2 linked regions of the Pelosinus fermentans DSM 17108 genome follow. The protein of the gene in region 1 binds, or shares a complex with, the protein of each later gene. Links are inferred from orthologs where the notes say so. Each region holds a gene or a part of one and is shown in the gene's direction. Other genes may lie near its edges. The genes, in order: groL and metK.

The links.
Region 2: the proteins of groL (region 1) and metK are in contact, whole or in part, in a cryo-EM structure (PDB 8P4O), measured with the Escherichia coli proteins. The link is inferred for Pelosinus fermentans DSM 17108 from one-to-one orthologs.

Annotation. Positions count from the first base shown.
Region 1 is NZ_AKVN02000001.1:3,289,468-3,299,293, reverse strand. Bases 4,298-7,228 are described here. They hold groL (chaperonin GroEL), read left to right. Parts: upstream 4,298-4,903; coding sequence 4,904-6,553; downstream 6,554-7,228. Other genes in these bases: pdaB (polysaccharide deacetylase family sporulation protein PdaB), read left to right, coding at 6,775-7,228; groES (co-chaperone GroES), read left to right, coding at 4,592-4,876; FR7_RS15225 (ANTAR domain-containing response regulator), read left to right, coding at 4,298-4,344. In the rest of the region: tRNA (adenosine(37)-N6)-threonylcarbamoyltransferase complex dimerization subunit type 1 TsaB, read left to right, coding at 1-569; rimI (ribosomal protein S18-alanine N-acetyltransferase), read left to right, coding at 566-1,012; tRNA (adenosine(37)-N6)-threonylcarbamoyltransferase complex transferase subunit TsaD, read left to right, coding at 1,150-2,199; FR7_RS15230 (histidine kinase N-terminal domain-containing protein), read left to right, coding at 2,340-3,761; more of FR7_RS15225, read left to right, coding at 3,763-4,297; more of pdaB, read left to right, coding at 7,229-7,515; aminofutalosine synthase MqnE, read left to right, coding at 7,663-8,766; FR7_RS15200 (menaquinone biosynthetic enzyme MqnA/MqnD family protein), read left to right, coding at 8,759-9,598; mqnC (cyclic dehypoxanthinyl futalosine synthase), read left to right, coding at 9,595-9,826.
Region 2 is NZ_AKVN02000001.1:2,376,275-2,386,059, forward strand. The notes cover bases 1-2,890. They hold metK (methionine adenosyltransferase), read left to right. Parts: upstream 1-795; coding sequence 796-1,986; downstream 1,987-2,890. Other genes in these bases: coaBC (bifunctional phosphopantothenoylcysteine decarboxylase/phosphopantothenate--cysteine ligase CoaBC), read left to right, coding at 1-576; priA (primosomal protein N'), read left to right, coding at 2,214-2,890. In the rest of the region: more of priA, read left to right, coding at 2,891-4,646; def (peptide deformylase), read left to right, coding at 4,688-5,185; fmt (methionyl-tRNA formyltransferase), read left to right, coding at 5,191-6,132; FR7_RS10845 (DUF116 domain-containing protein), read left to right, coding at 6,146-6,913; 16S rRNA (cytosine(967)-C(5))-methyltransferase RsmB, read left to right, coding at 6,933-8,264; dual-specificity RNA methyltransferase RlmN, read left to right, coding at 8,275-9,318; FR7_RS10860 (FhaA domain-containing protein), read left to right, coding at 9,526-9,785. UniProt on the Escherichia coli protein: Catalyzes the formation of S-adenosylmethionine (AdoMet) from methionine and ATP.

The DNA of each region.
Region 1 (9,826 bases):
TGGATATGGCTCAGGTGGCTAAATCGGATCTTAAGGGGGTAGCTGTCAGTATTGGACCTGGTTCCTTTACAGGTCTTAGAATTGGTTTATCTACGGCTAAAACCTTAGCCTATGCTTTACAGATTCCTGTGGTTGGCGTACCTACTCTGGCAGCCATGGCTTACGGCTGTCCGGTTCCCGGAGTGATTCTGGCTCCTATGCTGGATGCGCAAAAGGGAAACGTCTATCAGGCATTATTTGAATGGCATCAGGGAGAATTAAAAGAGATACAGCCAGCGATTGTGACAGAGGTTACTGCTGCTTTAGAGAGTTTGAGTCAGCAGGAAAGACCTGTAATCGTAATGGGAGAATCTGCGGTCATGTATCGTGACAAAATAGAACAGATTGGAAAAAATCTAATACTTGCTGCACCTCATGTGGTTATCCAGCGAGCCAGCAGTGTTGCCGGTTTAGGTTATAAGCTGATCAAGCAAGGAGTGCGACATGATGTAATGGGTTTAGAACCTTTATATATTAGACGTTCAGAAGCTGAGGTTTTATGGGAGTGTCGTCATGGAGTTGCCAAATGACCGTAATGATGGTACGGCGTATGAATACGCTTGATATTGATGGTGTTCTTGCAGTAGAGCAGCAATCCTTTACGACTCCCTGGTCTCGCGAGGGATTTGTTAATGAAATGAACAATGAATTGTCCTATTATTTGGTGATGGTAGAGGCTGGTAAAATCATTGGCTATGCAGGTATGTGGCTTATTGTAGATGAAGCACATGTTACGAATGTAGCGGTTTTACCCGCATATAGAGGGAAAAAATTAGGCGAAAAATTAATGTCTGCTCTTCTTGAACATGCGAAGAATAGGGGAGCGGTTAGAATGACCCTGGAAGTGCGTGCTTCTAATACCGTTGCTCAAGGTCTATATAGTAAATTTGGTTTTACATCCCAAGGAAGACGGCGTAATTATTATACGGATACCAAAGAAGATGCACTCATTATGTGGTGCGAGAAGTTATAAAGAAATTTCGATAAATAAAAAAAGAGCCACTTTCGTGGCTTATAGGGTGATTGATGATACTTACAATATGTCATAGTGGGTAAGAATGTGACTATTATTGTATTGATTGTAATGATAGAAAGATGGAGGCCTTTGTTTTGAAAAATACGCAGCAGGAAACCAGAAAACCTTGTTTAACACTGGCTCTAGAAACCAGTTGTGATGAAACATCTGCAGCAGTAGTGGCTGATGGACGCATTGTTTTGTCAAATATTATTTCTTCCCAGATTCCAGTACACCAAAAATATGGTGGAGTTGTGCCTGAGATTGCTTCTCGTAAACATATTGAAAATGTACTCCCCGTGATCGATCAAGCACTAAAGGCGGCTGGGGTAGCATTAACCGATATTTCAGCGATTGGAGTTACTTACGGACCAGGTCTGGTGGGAGCATTATTAGTTGGTGTATCAGTAGCAAAAGCCTTATCTTTTGCTGCAGGGATACCTCTCGTTGGCGTGAATCATCTAGAGGGGCATATTTTTGCCAATTTTTTGGCTCACCCGAATTTAGAACCGCCATTCATGGCTTTAGTAGTATCGGGAGGTCATACTTCCCTAGTACATGTGAAGGGGTATAATGAATTTGTATTATTGGGTCAGACACGGGATGATGCGGCAGGAGAGGCTTTTGATAAAGTCGCAAGGGTGATGAAATTGCCTTACCCTGGAGGTCCTTATATTGATGCTTTGGCTGCTAAAGGTAATCCGGAAGCTATTGCTTTTCCTAGAGCACTATCAGGAAAAAACAGCTTTGAGTTTAGCTTTAGCGGATTAAAATCGGCAGTGTTAAACTATTTAAATAGTGCAGCGCAAAAACAAGAAGAAATAAATACAGCAGATGTAGCAGCCAGTTTTCAGGCAGCTGTCATTGATGTACTGGTTAGTAAAAGTCTTCAAGCTGCGGCTGTCTCTGGTGTAGGGCAGATTGTTCTTGCTGGAGGTGTAGCTGCCAATAGTGGTCTTAAAGCTAAATTAGGGTATGAATGCCAACAGGCAGGGATATCCTTCTACTATCCAGATCCTATATTGTGCACTGACAATGCTGCCATGATTGCTTGCAGGGCCTATTATCAGCATCAAATAGGCGATTATGCCGATTTGCATTTGAATGCAAAACCTTCTTTAAAATTAGGCGCAGGGAAGCAGTGACTTAACATATGGAGTAAAATGTAAAATAAAAGTTTGAAAATTCCACGACAAGGAATTTTTATATAATAAGTGGAATAAGTATAAACAAAGTAATAGAGCAGGTATTCGCAATTATTTTTAAGTAATAGTTGGAGGTACAAATGGGAGTGGCTGGAGATATTTGTCGAAAAGTAACTACATTAGCCCCAGCGCAAATTGCAGTGCTAGACACAATTTGCACCGTATTGGGATTAGCAAGTGACTTGGCCCACGCCCAAGTTACCTTATATACGAAAGCGCGTATGGAGAACTTTTTGGTTATTGCAGCGCAAATAAAACCCAATACTAGCTATGTGCAGCATAAGCCCAGCTTATTGGGGTCAACTGTCTATGCCTTAGAGGAGCCGCTTATATGGCGAAGTATCTCCATGGGAGAAGCGATTCATGGACAACGGGAATGGGCTCTGGGTATGTGGATGGAAATGCAGGTCTACCCTGTGCGGGATGCTAGCGGCAATGTAATTGCTGCTGTCAGTTTTGAATCTAGCATGGAAGAAGCTCACGTACATGGGCATCAACTCTTGGTTGAAACAGCACAACTTCTTTTATCGACAGTGAAAATACCAAGCAGCAGTAAGCAATATCGTTCCTTGTCTGCCAGTGATGGTATTCTCATTGTGAATGAGCATGGTAAAATCATTTTTGCTAATTCAACCGCGGATAGTATATATAAAGTATTAGCTGTAGGAAATATTGTCGGACGGCGCATTTATGAGCGCCAGGCCCATATGGGGTTAGCCCAAAAGGCTATGACCATTCAAGAGCCTTGTGAGGCAGAATTGTCAGCAGGCAATATGGTATTGGTACAAAGGGCAATTCCTATTATTGTAAACCAAGTTACAGCCTGTACAGTTGTAATTTTAACGGATGTTACCGAAGTAAAAAAGAAAGAAAAAGAATTATTAATAAAATCAGCAGTCATTCAAGAAATACACCATCGGGTGAAAAATAATTTACAGACCATTGCCAGTTTGCTGCGGCTGCAGTCAAGGCGTACGAAATCCCAGGAAGTAAAAGCTGCTCTACGGGAAAGTGTGAATCGGATTTCGAGTATTTCTGTTGTTCATGAATTTTTATCACAGCAGGATGCAGAATTTATTGATGTAGCAGAAGTGGCTAGAAATATTCTCGACCTAGTTATTCAAAATATGCTGGAACCAGACTTTAATTTACAAACTATTTTTAATGGTGAGACAGTGGTATTTCCCTCGGAGCAGGCTAGCAGTTTGGCTCTGGTTATTAATGAGCTGATCCAAAACTCCATCGAGCATGGTTTTGTAGGTCGGCATGAAGGCATCATCGGGGTTGACATTAGTACCCTGGAAGATGAATATAAAATCGAAATCTATGATAACGGCATTGGCATGCCACCGAGCTTTAATCCCCAATTATCCAACAGTTTGGGATTGCAGATTGTACGAACACTGATTGAGAGTGATGTTGGCGGTAGTTTTGCATTATACACGGATAATGGTACTCATGCTTGTATTACCATTCCCCGTAAGGCGAAAGGAGGAGTTTAGAATGGAATCATTGCGGATTGTTATAGCTGATAATGAATCAATTATTCGGATGGATTTAAAAGAGCTTTTGGAAGAGGCAGGGCATACGGTCGTAGCAGAAGCCTCTGACGGATCAAGGGCTGTTGATTTAGTTCGTCAATATCGGCCTGATTTGGTTATTATGGATATTAAGATGCCTGAGATGGATGGTATTACAGCAGCAAAAATAATTTCCAATGAGAAGCTTGCTCCTGTTCTATTGTTAACAGCATTTAGTCAGAAGGATATTGTGGAGAAAGCGAAGGATTCAGGTGTACTGGCTTATTTAGTGAAACCTGTTAAAGAAGTGAATTTATTTCCTGCTATCGAGATCGCTTTGTCTCGCTTTCAAGAGTTTGCTGAGTTAGAGCAAGAACTCGAGAATGTGAAACAATCCCTAGAGACACGAAAAATTCTTGACCGTGCGAAGGGGATTTTGATGGACGCTTACAATCTTAGCGAAACAGAAGCCTATCGTCGCATTCAACAATATAGTATGAGTAAACGCAAATCGATTAAAGATGTTGCTGAATCCATTGTAGAAGCAGCAACGAAAAGAACATAGCCTGCTTAAAGTGCCTAATTGGGCACTTTTCTACTTATAAGCAGCCAAAAACACCGTTTATCTTTTGCACGTATTATACGCAGTGAGAAGTGAATCTAAATTTTTTTTGAAAAAAATATGGATTTTTCCTATTAAACACTTGCTTTTTCTTGCTGAATTTTATATCATAAATTATGTGATTAGCACTCGCTAACAATGAGTGCTAACAAGATTAATATCATTACATATCGTGGAGGAGGAAATTTCAATGATTAAGCCATTGGGTGACAGAGTCGTCATTAAGGTTTTAGAAGGCGAGATGAAAACAAAAAGTGGTATCGTACTACCTGATACTGCTAAGGAAAAGCCACAAGAAGGTGAAATTATCGAGGTCGGTACTGGCAAAGTATTGGACAATGGCCAACGCGTAGCTCTTGATGTAAAAGTTGGCGATAAAATTATATTCTCCAAATATGCAGGTACTGAAGTTAAATATGAAGGGCAAGAATATCTGATTGTAAGCGAAAGAGATATTTTAGCAGTTGTACAATAATAAAATTATTTGGGAGGTTTACATATAATGGCAAAGCAAATTTTATTTGATGAAGACGCACGTCGCGCATTAGAAAGAGGCGTAAATGCACTTGCAAATGCAGTAAAAGTAACACTTGGACCTAAGGGTCGTAATGTTGTTCTGGATAAAAAATTCGGTGCTCCTACTGTTACAAATGATGGTGTAACTATTGCACGTGACATTGATTTGGAAGATCCGTTTGAAAATATGGGTGCTCAGCTTGTTAAAGAAGTTGCTACCAAAACCAATGATGTGGCTGGTGATGGTACTACTACTGCAACTTTACTTGCACAAGCTATGATTCGTGAAGGTATGCGCAACGTAGCAGCAGGCGCAAACCCTATGATCATTAAAAAAGGTATCGAAAAAGCAGTAAAAACCTTAGTGGAAGAGATTAAAAAATCTGCTAAGAAAGTAGAAACAAAAGATGCGATTGCACAAGTTGCATCGATTTCCGCAGCTGACGAAGAAATCGGTAATTTGATTGCAGAAGCTATGGAAAAAGTGGGTAAAGACGGCGTTATTACTGTTGAAGAATCCAAAGGTATGGGAACTAGTCTTGATGTAGTAGAAGGTATGCAATTTGACCGTGGCTACATTTCCCCATACATGGTAACGGATACTGACAAAATGGAAGCGATTTTAAACGATCCTTATATTTTGATCACTGACCGTAAAATTGGTGCCATCGCAGATTTACTTCCTACATTGGAAAAAGTGGTGCAGCAAGGTCGCGAACTTTTAATCCTTGCTGAAGATATCGAAGGCGAAGCATTAGCAACTTTGGTTGTGAATAAATTACGTGGTACCTTTAAAGCTGTAGCTGTAAAAGCTCCTGGTTTTGGTGACCGTCGTAAAGCAATGCTTGAAGACATTGCTGCTTTAACTGGCGGTACTGTTGTTACAGAAGAAATTGGCCGCAAACTTGACACCGTAGAGCTTGTTGATCTTGGACGTGCCCGTCAAGTACGTGTTTCCAAAGAAGAAACCACCATTATTGATGGCGCTGGTGATGTAACTCTAATCAAAGCTCGCGTTAGCCAAATCAAAACACAAATCGAAGATAGCACTTCTGATTTTGATAAAGAAAAACTTCAAGAACGTCTTGCTAAATTATCTGGCGGTGTAGCTGTAATTCAAGTAGGTGCTGCAACAGAAGTAGAACTGAAAGAAAAGAAATACCGTATTGAAGATGCTTTGAATGCAACTCGTGCTGCTGTTGAAGAAGGTATTGTTGCCGGTGGTGGTACTACTTTCATCGATATCTTATCAGCTCTTGATGCCATTGAAGTAATTGGTGACGAAAAGACAGGTGTTGAAATTGTAAAACGTGCAATTGAAGAGCCTGTACGTCAAATCGCTAACAATGCAGGCCTTGAAGGTTCCATCGTTGTTGCAGGCGTGAAAAAAGCCGGTAAAGGCATGGGCTTCAATGCATTAACTGAAGAATATGTTGACATGATTGCTGCAGGTATTGTTGACCCAGCAAAAGTTACTCGCTCTGCATTGCAAAATGCTGCTAGTATCGCCGCAATGGTATTAACTACTGAAACATTAGTAGCTGATAAACCTGAAAAAGACGGTGGTGCTGGTGCTGCTGCTATGGGTGGCATGGGCGGTATGGGTGGCATGGGTGGTATGGGCGGCATGATGTAATAGCAGCCTCAAGCCCCTTTGCAGGAACGGGCTTGAACGCTGGTAAGCATTAAACGCTACCAATCTGCTACCATAATTAGTAAAAATCAGGCTGCCTACAAGTCTATCAAACTTGTAGGCAGCCTTTTTATATTTCTTCTGCTGTATTTTTTCATTTTTGTCTTCATAATTTTCACTTTGCATGCATACATACTATTGTATGGGGTGGGAGGGGGAAGATTATGGTTCTCAATTTGCGGCGAATATTTCATCATCGGCATTTATTTTATGGCATGGTGGGTCTCTTTGCTATTGGTGCTGTTTATGTACAAGTGGCAGAATTGATTTCTGGTGGACCAATAGCAATTGCTGGTACGCGAACAGAACGAAAGGTTGTAGCGTTAACCTTTGATCATTCTTGGGGTAATAAATTTACACCGTCCATATTGGATACCTTAAAGCAGCATAATCAGAAGGCGACCTTCTTTATCATGGGACCATGGGCACAAAAATATCCAGATGTGGCAAAGCGTATGGTAACGGATGGACATGAGATAGCCAGCCATGGGTATCGTCATGAGAATTATGGAGATCGGACGAGAGAATGGGTAACAGAGGATATTGAAAAATCACATAAATTGATTAAAGAAGTCACAGGGGTGGATGCTACCCTGATTCGACCTCCAAACGGTCACTATAATCAGCAGTCACTAAAGGCTACAGAGGATCTGGGCTACAAAACCATTATTTGGAACATAGACTCGCTGGATTGGAAAAATCCTGGCAGAGATGTTATTATAGAAAGGGTAATGAAACGGTTAAAGCCCGGAGGAATTATTCTTATGCATGCCTCAGATACTCCTGTGCAGACTGCAGATGCTCTGCCTATCTTATTAGATAAAATAAAAGCAGAAGGTTATGAAATTGTTACTGTGGGTCAGCTATTAAATGAGCATGCCGAAAATGGAATACTACGACATTAATAGATTGCTTATGAGCAATCTTATTTTTTTGCATTCTGGGGCAGGGAAAAGGTTATAATATCGCGAAGATATATAAGTTTCATAAACCAATGAAGTGGATTGTATGGCTGCGTCTTCTTTATGCGATAAATGAGGTGACAGGAAAAAATGAATAGTATCGAGATCGCCTCGAGAAAAATAGATAAAGGTGAGCGCTTAAATTTTACAGAGGCATTGGCACTCTATCAGCACAATGATATCCTTAAGCTGGCTGAGTTAGCGCGCATGGTTAAAGAGCGTAAGTCCGGACAATATGTGTATTATAATGTGAATCGGCATATTAACTTAACCAATATATGTGTATCAGGTTGTCCGTTATGTGCTTTTGGCTGTAAAGCAGAGGAGCAGAGAGCCTATGTAATGCAAAAATCGGAAGTAATCGAAATTGTAAGCCAGACAATGAGAGAAACGCCTGATCTTAGTGAAATACACATGGTAAGTGCATTACATCCCGATAAACCATTTTCTTATTATTTGGATATTGTTGCGGCAGTGAAAAGGGCAGCACCCCAAGTGCATTTAAAAGCCTTTACCCCTGTGGAAATTGTTCATTTTGCTAACATCTCCCAACTGGGTATAACGGCAGTGTTAGAACAACTAAAAGCAGCAGGCTTAGATTCCCTGCCAGGTGGCGGCGCGGAAATTCTAGATGATAGCGTGCGTAAGATTATCTGTCCCAATAAAGCTACGACGGCTGAGTGGATTGATGTAATTACAGCGGCGCATTCTCTAGGATTGCCCACTAATGCTACGATGCTTTATGGTCATGTCGAAACAATCGAACAGCGGATACAGCATTTAATTACCTTGCGGGATATTCAGGATCGGACAGGCAAATTTCAAGCCTTCATTGCGTTTCCTTTTCATCCAGCCAACACTGGATTCACTAACTTGCAGCGAGTAAGTTCATGGGAAGATTTGAAGATGATTTCCTTAGCACGATTGGTATTAGATAATTTTGATCATATAAAGGCATTTTGGATGATGCTGACACTGCCGATTGCTCAGCTGGCGTTAACTTTTGGTGCAGATGACCTAGATGGAACGGTTGTGGAAGAAAAGATCATTCATGCCGCTGGTGCTACTACAAAAAAAGGAATTACGAAAAAAGAGATTATCAGTTTTGTTGAAGAGACAGGTTACCTTGCAGTAGAAAGAGATACTTTTTACCGCCCACTGAAAATCTCAAGTGGAGTGAAATCATATGGATAATCAAAGCTTAGGAAATATCAAATTTATTAACTGTTTGCCGCTGCACTATGGGTTATCTCACGGCGGCTTTGGAGAAAAACTTTCGATCTATTCAGCAACTCCGGCCCAGCTTAATCAACTAATAGTCACGGAACAATTAAATATTAGTCCTGTGTCTTCTATTATATATGCACAAAACAGTGAGAAATTAGTAGTGCTGCCCAATGTGTCCATCAGTGCAGAGAACGCATTAGAGAGTATTATCTTAGTGTCAAAACATCCAATTGAGCAGTTAAAGCAGGCTCGTATTGCACTGACGTCCAAATCAGCGACTTCTCATGGCTTGTTAAAAATCATTATGCATCATGCATATCAAGCTTCCCCGGAATATTTTGTCAGTCCCTTGTCTCTTGACGAAGGGGTATTAGAGGATGCAGAGGCAGTATTATTTATTGGTGATGATGCTCTTATGGCTTATCATCATCAATTGGCTGGCTACTATTATTATGATCTGGGAGGGGAGTGGAAAAAACTCACCGGCCTTCCTATGGTATATGCGGTATGGGCACTCAATCGTAAGTTTGCTGATCTAAATAAAGACTATGTACAAATGGTATATGAGAAAGTGACTGGCGGATTTCAATATGGTCTAACTCATATAGCGGATGCTGCTCGTACCTTACAAGATACGTTCTCTTTAACAGCGGCACAAATTGTTCATTATATTGGCTTGCTCAACTATCAATTCAGCCCTGCTCATGAACAGGCTTTATTGACATATTATAGAATGGCTCATGATTTAGGTTTAAGTCCTAACATAACAGAGATTGAGTTTGCAAAGGTGGTAAAATGAGTAGGATACTAGCAACGAATCAAGCTGTAGAAATGTTATCTGGTGGAGATATTTTAGAACTGGGACAGGCAGCAAATAAAATGCGGCAGAAGATGCATCCGGGAAATGTAGTTACCTTTATAATTGATCGTAATATCAATTATACAAATATCTGTACAAGTGAATGCCGATTTTGTGCTTTTTATCGCAGGCAGGGGCATCCTGACGGTTATACCCTATCTCAAACTG
Region 2 (9,785 bases), 920 kb from region 1 along the record:
GGCAATCGCTCTAGCGGGAAGATGGGATATGCTTTAGCAAGTGCTGCTGCTGCAAGAGGAGCAACTGTTACGTTAATATCAGGACCTACCAATTTAAAAGCTGCCTGCGGAATTAAAGTCGAATATGTAGAAGCCGCATCAGATATGAGGGCGGCTGTATTGGCGCATTATAATGAGAGTGACATTGTAATCAAAGCTGCTGCTGTAGCCGATTATCGTCCACAAAGTACTGCAGAACACAAAATTAAGAAGACTGGCGATACATTACAGCTTGTCTTAGAAAGAAACCCTGATATATTATTAGAACTTGGTCAGTTGAAAAAACAGCAGATGCTAATTGGCTTTGCTGCGGAAACTCAGCAGCTGGTTCTTCATGCGCAGGAGAAACTAGCTAAAAAAAATCTGGATATGATTATTGCTAATGATGTATCTGTTCCAGGCGTTGGGTTTAATGCAGATCACAATATAGCGAAAGTGTTATACCGTGATGGGCGGATTGAAGAGTTATCCAAAATGTCCAAAGAACACATGGCAAACATTATTTTGGATAAAATTCTCGCAGAATGTCGAAAATAGGTTGATTTTTTCATTATTTTACATTAGTATTTAATTTGATACAATTTTATATGATATGCTCATCAAGAGTTGGTGGAGGGATTGGCCCAATGAAACCGCGGCAACCATTTGGAAATCCAAAACGGTGCCAATTCCTGCGGAATAATCCGCAAGATGGGAGAGTGTAACACCCTCCCTATGGGTGTTTTTTATTGTTTATTAAAAATGGGGGTATGATTTGTGAAAAAAAAGAGAGTTTTATTTACATCAGAATCAGTTACTGAAGGTCATCCAGATAAAATAGCAGATCAAATTTCAGATAGTGTATTAGATGCAATCATGGCAAAAGATCCAATGGGACGTGTAGCTTGTGAAACGCTTATTACGACAGGGCAAGTACATGTAGTTGGTGAAATCACTACAAGTTGTTATGTGGATATTCCAAAAATTGTACGGGACACGGTGAAAGAAATTGGCTATACTCGTGCAAAGTATGGTTTTGATGGAGATACATGCGGTGTGCTGGTTTCCATTGGAGAACAATCAGCTGATATTGCTTTAGGCGTTGATAAGTCTTTAGAGGCTAAACGAGGTCAAATGGACGAAATTGAATCCATTGGGGCTGGTGACCAAGGAATGATGTTTGGTTATGCTACCAATGAAACTCCTGAATACATGCCATTGACAATTGCTCTGGCTCATAAATTGGCTCGGCGTTTAGCAGAGGTGCGCAAAAATGAGGAAGTAAGTTATCTGCGTCCTGATGGTAAAACTCAAGTTACAGTAGAATACGAAGACGGTAAACCTCTTCGTGTTGATACCATTGTTATATCAACTCAGCATGGTCCTGAAGTTGAACTGGCAACCATTGAAAAAGATCTGATTGAGAAAGTAATTGCTCCGATTGTTCCAGCAGAATTATTAGATGAGAAAACCAAATACTATATCAATCCGACAGGTCGTTTTGTAATCGGTGGACCACAAGGTGATGCTGGTTTGACTGGTCGCAAAATAATTGTTGATACCTATGGCGGAATGGCTCGTCATGGTGGTGGTGCCTTCTCTGGTAAAGATTGTACCAAAGTTGACCGCTCTGCCGCTTATGCTGCACGTTATGTAGCTAAAAATGTTGTTGCAGCAGGATTGGCAGATAAATGTGAAATTCAGCTAGCCTATGCGATTGGTATGGCTCATCCAGTATCGATTATGGTAGAAACTTTTGGGACTGCTAAGGTGGATGAAGATGTAATTGCTGAGCTTATTAAAAAACATTTCGATTTGCGTCCGGCTGGTATTATTAAAGCGTTAGATTTACGTCGCCCTATCTACCGCCAAACAGCAGCTTACGGGCATTTTGGTCGTACGGATGTGGATTTACCATGGGAAAGGACCGATAAAGCAGAAACCCTTCGTAAAGAGGCTAATCTATAATTGGGATGTTAGCTGTTTTAGCAGGATTTTTCTGAATTTCATGGGAATTGTATATGCTATAGCCAAAAAAGAGGGAACAATGAGCTTCCCTCTTTTTAATTTTATGATAATTATGAAGGTAAAAATGCAGTTATATGCTATAAAATCGTGTTAAGATATAAATAGGCAAGCTGAATCCTCTAAAAGAAATACCTTTAAAAGACTATTAATAGCGAATGGTGGTAAATATGCAACGTATTGCTCAAGTCTTAATAAACATTACAACTAAAAATATTAATAAAGCTTTTTCTTATAGCATCCCTGATCATTTGGATTATGTTGATGCAGGGTGGCGTGTTTTAGTACCTTTTGGTAATCGTAAATTAGAAGGTTTTGTTATTGATATTATAATAGAGGAAGACTCGAATCGTATTGAGTTAAAGCCAATTATCGATATACTAGATAATGACAAATGGTTTGACGAGCATATGATGCATACAGCTAGATGGATTAGTGAATATTATCTTTGTAATTTAGTAGATGCCATGCGTTTATTTATTCCAGGAAAATCCGGTGTGAAAAGTGTTGTTGCTTATTCTGTCGAGATGGAAGTGGATACAGAAACAACACTGGTTGCCTTATCTGCTAAATATCCAGAATATAGCCAAGTGCTGTCATATATAGAGACGCACAGCCCTATTCTGTCTGTTAAACTGGAAAAGAAATTTGGCCCAAGCGTTTTGAAAGCAATAAGATACTTAGTGAGAAATAAGATCATAATCGCTGAATCAATTGCAAAAAAAATGGGTACACACCGTTATAAAACGATAATGAGTTTACTAATGGATGCTGAAGCAACTCGAGAACAAATTAGCAAGTTGGCAAAAAAGCCAGCACAATGCCGTTTGCTCCAATACTTGATAGATCACGGGCAATTGGCATCTGATGAATTGAAAAAGAGTAATACCAGTCATGAAACTGTAAAAAAATTAGTACAGGACGGTCTTATAAAACTTGAAAAAGTTCAAGTGGTACGTGATAGTTATGCGGATATATGTAAAGCAAAGAATGATATATCATTAACAGCAGAGCAGCAGCAAGTATTAGAAAAAATTATGCCAAAGATGGAAGCAAGAAAGTTTCAATCGTTTTTACTGCATGGTATTACTGGCAGTGGAAAGACACAGGTGTATATTGAAGCGGTAGCGGCTGCGCGTCAAAAGAATCGCCAAGCTATTGTTCTTGTTCCTGAGATTGCTCTTACCAGTCAAATTGTCTCAAGATTTAAAGCTAGATTTGGAGATGATGTTGTTGTGATGCATAGTAAATTGTCTACTGGCGAACGTTATGATGCTTGGCAGCGACTTCGAGGCAAGCAAGCTGGCATTGTAATTGGTGCACGTTCTGCTATTTTTGCACCCTTGCCAGATGTCGGTATTATTATTATGGATGAAGAACATGAATTTACGTACAAACAAGAAGAAACACCTCGTTATCATACAAGACAAGTCGCTATTACGAGAGCTACTTTGTCTGGTGCGGTGGTCATCATGGGCAGCGCTACGCCAGCAATCGAGACTTATTTTCAGACTCAAATGGGCCAACATACCTTGCTACTTATGTCAAAGCGCATAGCTAATGCAAATTTGCCCGCAGTCACTATCGTTGATATGCGGGAAGAATTGCGTAAGAAGAGACGAAGTGTCATATCACTTCCCTTGCAAGAACTGCTGCAAGAGACTATAAGTCGTGGCGAACAAGCTATTATTTTACTGAATCGTCGTGGTTATGCTACCTTCGTCATGTGTCGGGAATGTGGACATATTGTACGTTGTAAGCATTGCGATATTTCTCTGGTGTATCATTCTGTAGGGAAGAAGCTGAAGTGTCACTATTGCCAGTGTATTGAAACGGTTCCGGATATTTGCCCTGAATGTAATAGCCGCTATATTCGTTTTTTTGGAACCGGCACACAAAAGCTGCAAGAGGAAATAGTAACATTGTTTCCCCATATCCGCGTAGTGCGGATGGATCAGGATACAACAGGTGGAAGAATGGCCTATGATCGTATTTTAGAGGCATTTGCTAAAGGCGAATATGATCTTTTACTGGGGACACAGATGGTGGCTAAAGGGCATGACGTGAAAAATGTGACGGCCGTTGGCATTATAGCAGCTGATAGTATATTAAATTTACCAGACTTTAGAGCAGCGGAGCGCGTATATGCGTTGCTAACTCAGGCGGCAGGTCGTGCAGGCCGCGGTGATAAGGCAGGAAAGGTCGTAGTACAGACTTATAATCCTGAGCATTATGCAGTACAGGCAGGAGCTAATCAGGATTATCAAAGTTTTTATGAATCTGAGATTGTGTACCGCAAAGCGCTTTGTTATCCACCTTATGGACAAATCATAAAATTAACAGTTCAGGCTAAAGAAGAAAGTATGGCTCGCAATCAGGCTGAGCAAATAATCAAAGAATTGCGAAGCTTAATGGCGGAAAGTAAGACTGTAGAAATAATAGGGCCGTTTCCCGCTCCGATTGCTAAAGTTAATGATATATTTCGTATGAATATCATTATAAAAGCAAAGGATCTCACGAATGTGAGGGCTTACATAACATCTATGGGATTAACCATACGTCCAGATGTTATGATTGATGTGGAACCTGTTAGTATCATGTAGAATAATTTGTTTAGTATAGGCGTGGATTTTTGTATAGTTCTATGATAAAATTTGGGCAGGATTTATCCAAGGTAGGAGGGTATTATAACTGTATGGAAATTAGAAAAGCTGGTGACAAAGTATTAAAAGAAATAGCTGAGCCTGTAGCTCGCGTTGATAAAAAAATAAGGAAACTTATTGATGATATGGCCCAAACTATGTATAATGCTGATGGAGTTGGATTAGCCGCTCCGCAGGTTGGCGTATCTCTTAGGGTTATTGTTTTGGATGTGGATGATGAACTCATCGAATTAATAAATCCAATTATTATAAAAAAAAGTGAAGACTGTGAATTGGGTAATGAAGGATGTTTAAGTGTTCCTGGGGTTTTTGGTGAAGTTGAGAGGTTTTCTGAAGTTACCGTTACAGGCTTAAATCGTTTTGGTAAAAATATAACGATTACAGGAACTGGTTTGTTAGCTAGGGCCCTGCAGCATGAAATCGATCATTTGGATGGCATATTATTTATCGAAAAAGCAAAAACCATTCATAAGGGGTAATTGATATGTCAAAATTAAGAGTCGTATTTATGGGGACGCCAGATTTTGCTGTTCCTTGTTTAGATGCATTAGTTAAAGAAGAATATAATGTTGTTGCAGTGGTAACCCAGCCTGATCGCCCTAAAGGGCGAGGACAAAAACTGGCAGAGTCCCCGGTGAAGCAGGCCGCGATTTCCTATGACATACCTGTATTGCAGCCTAATAAAGTAAAAGATCCTGTATTTCAAGATGTGTTGTTCTCTTTAAAACCTGATATCATTGTTGTTGTTGCTTTTGGGCAGTTATTGCCCAAAACGCTATTAGATTTACCCCCTTTGGGTTGTATAAATGTGCACGCATCTTTATTACCTTTATATCGGGGAGCTGCACCCATCCATTGGTCAATTATTAAAGGTGATAAAGTAACTGGTGTCACCACAATGTTTATGGATATTGGCATGGATACAGGGGACATGATATTAAAGGAGAAGATATCTATTTCTGAAATGGATACTACTGGCGATATCCATGATAAGTTAAAAAATATTGGAGCCAATGTGCTTAGTGAGACAATGAAATTAATTGTGGATAAAAAAGCTCCACGTATTGCACAAAATAATGAAGAGGCTACCTATGCTTCTATGTTGACAAGGGAATTAGAACGTATCAATTGGCAAGTACCGGCAGTTGCCATTCATAATTTGGTTAGAGGTCTCAATCCCTGGCCTGGCGCTTATTGTTTCTATCAAGATAAAAACTTGAAAATCTGGCAAACTAGGACGTATCCAACAGATGATATAGTAACTCAGCCAGGGAGAATCGCAGAGATTACTGCAGAAGGTTTTGCAGTAGAAACAAGACAGGGCTTGCTGGAAATTTTAGAAGTTCAGCCTGCTAGTAAGCGTCGTATGAGGGCAATTGATTTTATATGTGGTTATGGGTTAAGTGTTGGCGATATCTTAGAATAGAAGGTGAATTTTCATGATAGAGGTGATGGCTCGTCCCAAGAAACGCTTGTTTTTGGCACTTATAGTAGCTAGTTTGTTAGTGGCTACTCTTTCTACTTATGGATTGTGGATGGTAAGCTTCCCAGGATTAGCAAATATCAGCACTCACTTGCCGATTATTCTTGGCGTTTTCTTGGCATTATTTATCTTGGCCATTGGAATTGGAGTTGGTGGAATCATTCTAGCCATTTTAGGTTTTTCTACTCTAGCTTTATTCCAAGGACCTGCTTGGTCTGCTATTAATTTATTATTTCCCCTTGCCATTCGAATTGGTAAAATCTTTGATGTGGAAAAAGAAAGAGTCGAACGTTCCTTTATTGAAGTTAGTAATTACTTAATACAGCAAAAAAGAATTAAGGTTGCACCTGAGAAACTCTTAATTCTTACACCACATTGTATTCAACAAGAGATGTGTCAATATAAAGTGACTCACGATATTAGTAATTGTCGAAAATGTGGTGCTTGTCAGGTAGGCGATTTACTGACGATTTCAGAAAAATTTGGGGTGCATGTAGCAATTTCTAATGGCGGGACATTAGCTCGTAAGGTGGTAAAAACATTGCGTCCCCATGCCATTCTAGCCATTGCCTGTGAACGAGATTTGACAAGTGGTATTCAAGATGTGTTTCCGATTCCTGTTATTGGTGTTTTGAATGAAAGGCCAAATGGACCATGTTGTAATACGCGAATTGATATGAAGCGAGTTGAGAAAGCGGTACAAGATTTTATTCTTAAAAAATAAAGGTAGTAAAGGTGAACAAATGGATGCACGTGAAATTGCTCTTAAAATTATCAATGATGTGACAAGTAATCATGCTTATGCAAACATAGCCTTAGTGAGAGAGCTCAATCGTCACAAGATTTCTGATCAAGATCGTCGATTTATTACAGAATTAGTATATGGTACGATTAAGGCCGGTGAAACCTTGGATTGGATTATCGGTCACTATGTAACTAGGTCATTAAACAAAGTTGCGCCAGTGATTTTGAATATTTTGCGTATTGGAATGTATCAGATCTTCTTCTTGTCCAAAGTTCCTGTATCAGCAGCTTGCAATCAAGCAGTAGAATTAACAAAAAAATATGGACATGCTGGTACTGTGAAATTTGTAAATGCGGTGTTAAGAAACGCTGGACGTGGACCTGAAAAAGTAATTTATCCAGACAGAGAAAAGAATATTGTCCAATTTTTAGCCTTAAAATATTTTCATCCCCAATGGATGGTGGCTCGATGGGCGAAACGTTTAGGTGCTGATGCTGCCGAAGAGTTGTGCCAGATTAATAATGTGACTCCAGGTCTTTCATTACGTACCAATACGCTGAAGAATACCAGAGAAGAACTGTTAGAGATTTTAAATCTAGAAGGTGTGAGTGCGGAAGCATCGGCATGGACTCCAGAAGGAATTGTATGTCATAGTTATCCAGCGCTTAGTACATTAAAATCGTTACGTGATGGATTATTTCAAATACAAGATGAAAGCTCTATGTTAGTTGCTCACGTTCTGGCTCCTAAACCAGGCGAGTTTATTATTGATGCTTGTGGCGCACCTGGAGGTAAAAGTACCCATATCGCAACATTAATGGGAAATAAGGGGCGCGTTTTGTCAACGGATATTTATGATCATAAATTAGCTCTAACTCAGGAGAACGCTCAGCGGCTAGGTCTGACGATTATTGATGTGCAGAGTTTGGATGCGACAACCTTAGGTGATAACTATGCAAGACAAGCGGATAAAGTATTAGTGGATGCGCCTTGTTCTGGATTAGGAGTCTTACGGCGAAAAGCTGATTCTCGCTGGCGAAAGACCGAGGATATGTTTAAGGAATTACCAATATTACAGATGGCCATTTTAAAAAGTGCTGCACAGTGCGTAAAATTGGGTGGCACCTTAGTATATAGTACTTGCACAACCGAGCCGGAAGAAAACCAAGATGTTGTTAACAATTTTTTGCAGGAAAATCCGGATTTTGCCTTGCAGCACGCCGGGGAAATGTTTCCAGTTACAGAAAATAAGGCTGAGATGGTGCAGCTATGGCCACATATTGATCATGTAGATGGATTTTTCATTTCTCGTTTAGTGCGAGTGAAATAGGTGAACTAAAATGAGTAATAATATTTTTGGAATGTTTATAGAGGAGATTGCAGCGGTCATCCAGCCCTATGGTTTGCCTAAATACAGCGCTGGGCAAATTGCAAAATGGATGTATCAGGATGGAGTTTATGATTTTAAAGATATGACGAATATATCCAAGAAACATAGGACATTATTAACAGAGCACTTTGTTATTCATTCTGTAATAGCGCGAGCTGTTGAACAATCGTCAGACGGTAAGACTAGTAAATATTTGTTGGAGTTTCATGACGGCATGGCTGTGGAAACTGTTTTAATGCGCCAGCATTATGGTAATAGTGTGTGTATATCAACTCAGGTTGGATGCGCCATGGGCTGTGTATTTTGTGCATCCACTTTAAATGGTGTTTCAAGAAATTTAACTGGTGGCGAAATGTTGGCGCAAGTTTTATTTATTAATAAAGTATTGCAGCAGGAAGGAAGCGCTGTGAATACCATTGTTATTATGGGATCAGGTGAACCCTTGGCCAATTATGACAATGTTTTAAAATTCATTAAATTATGCCATGCTGAATATAGCCTTCACTTAAGCTATCGAGGCATAACATTATCTACATCTGGTTTAGTACCAGAAATAAACAGATTAGCAGCAGAAGGATTGCCGCTGACGCTGTCTATTTCTCTGCATGCATCGAATAACGAATTACGTTCTTTGTTAATGCCAATTAATAATCGCTATTCCCTACCGGAGGTTATGGCTGCAGGGGATTTTTATGCCGAACAAACAGGCAGGCGAGTGACATACGAATATATATTAATTGCAGATCTAAATGATAAGATAGAGCATGCTAAAGAGTTGGCGATTTTGATGAGGGGACGTCTGGCTAATGTCAATTTGATTCCCGTTAATCCAGTAATTGAGCGTGGATTATTACGACCTGACAGCAAAACAATTCAACACTTTGAGAAGATACTTCTTGAAAGAAGAATTAACGTTACAGTTCGTCGTGAAATGGGAACAGATATACGTGCTGCCTGTGGACAGCTTCGAAATAAAGTTTTAAATGAAAAATAAATAGTATCCTGACTTTCTAATAAGCAAAAGTATCATATAAATTGCCTAAAGAAATGGTTGAGATCTATACCTGCCAAATAAGGACTTGGTACAAGCCAGGTCCTTTTATGTTACATTTAAATAAAATGGGATAATATTACCTTATTTTGACTATGCTGATAATATAACGTATAATAAAATAGATTAAATTGTTGGTGAGGTAATAACATGAAGTTTGTGAGAAGTTTAGAAAATATGTTTGAAAAATATATTGAAGGCTTTTTTAACAATAAATTTTCCAGTGGGTTACAGCCTATTGAAATTGGTAAGCAATTAGTTAGGACAATGGATGATGAAAAAACGGTGGGTATTTCTAAAACCTATGTTCCTAATTTATACATCGTTTATTTAAATAATGCAGATTACAGTCGAATCGTTTCTTATAGCCAGACGATTTGTAAAGAGCTATCCCTTTACATAGCAGGTCA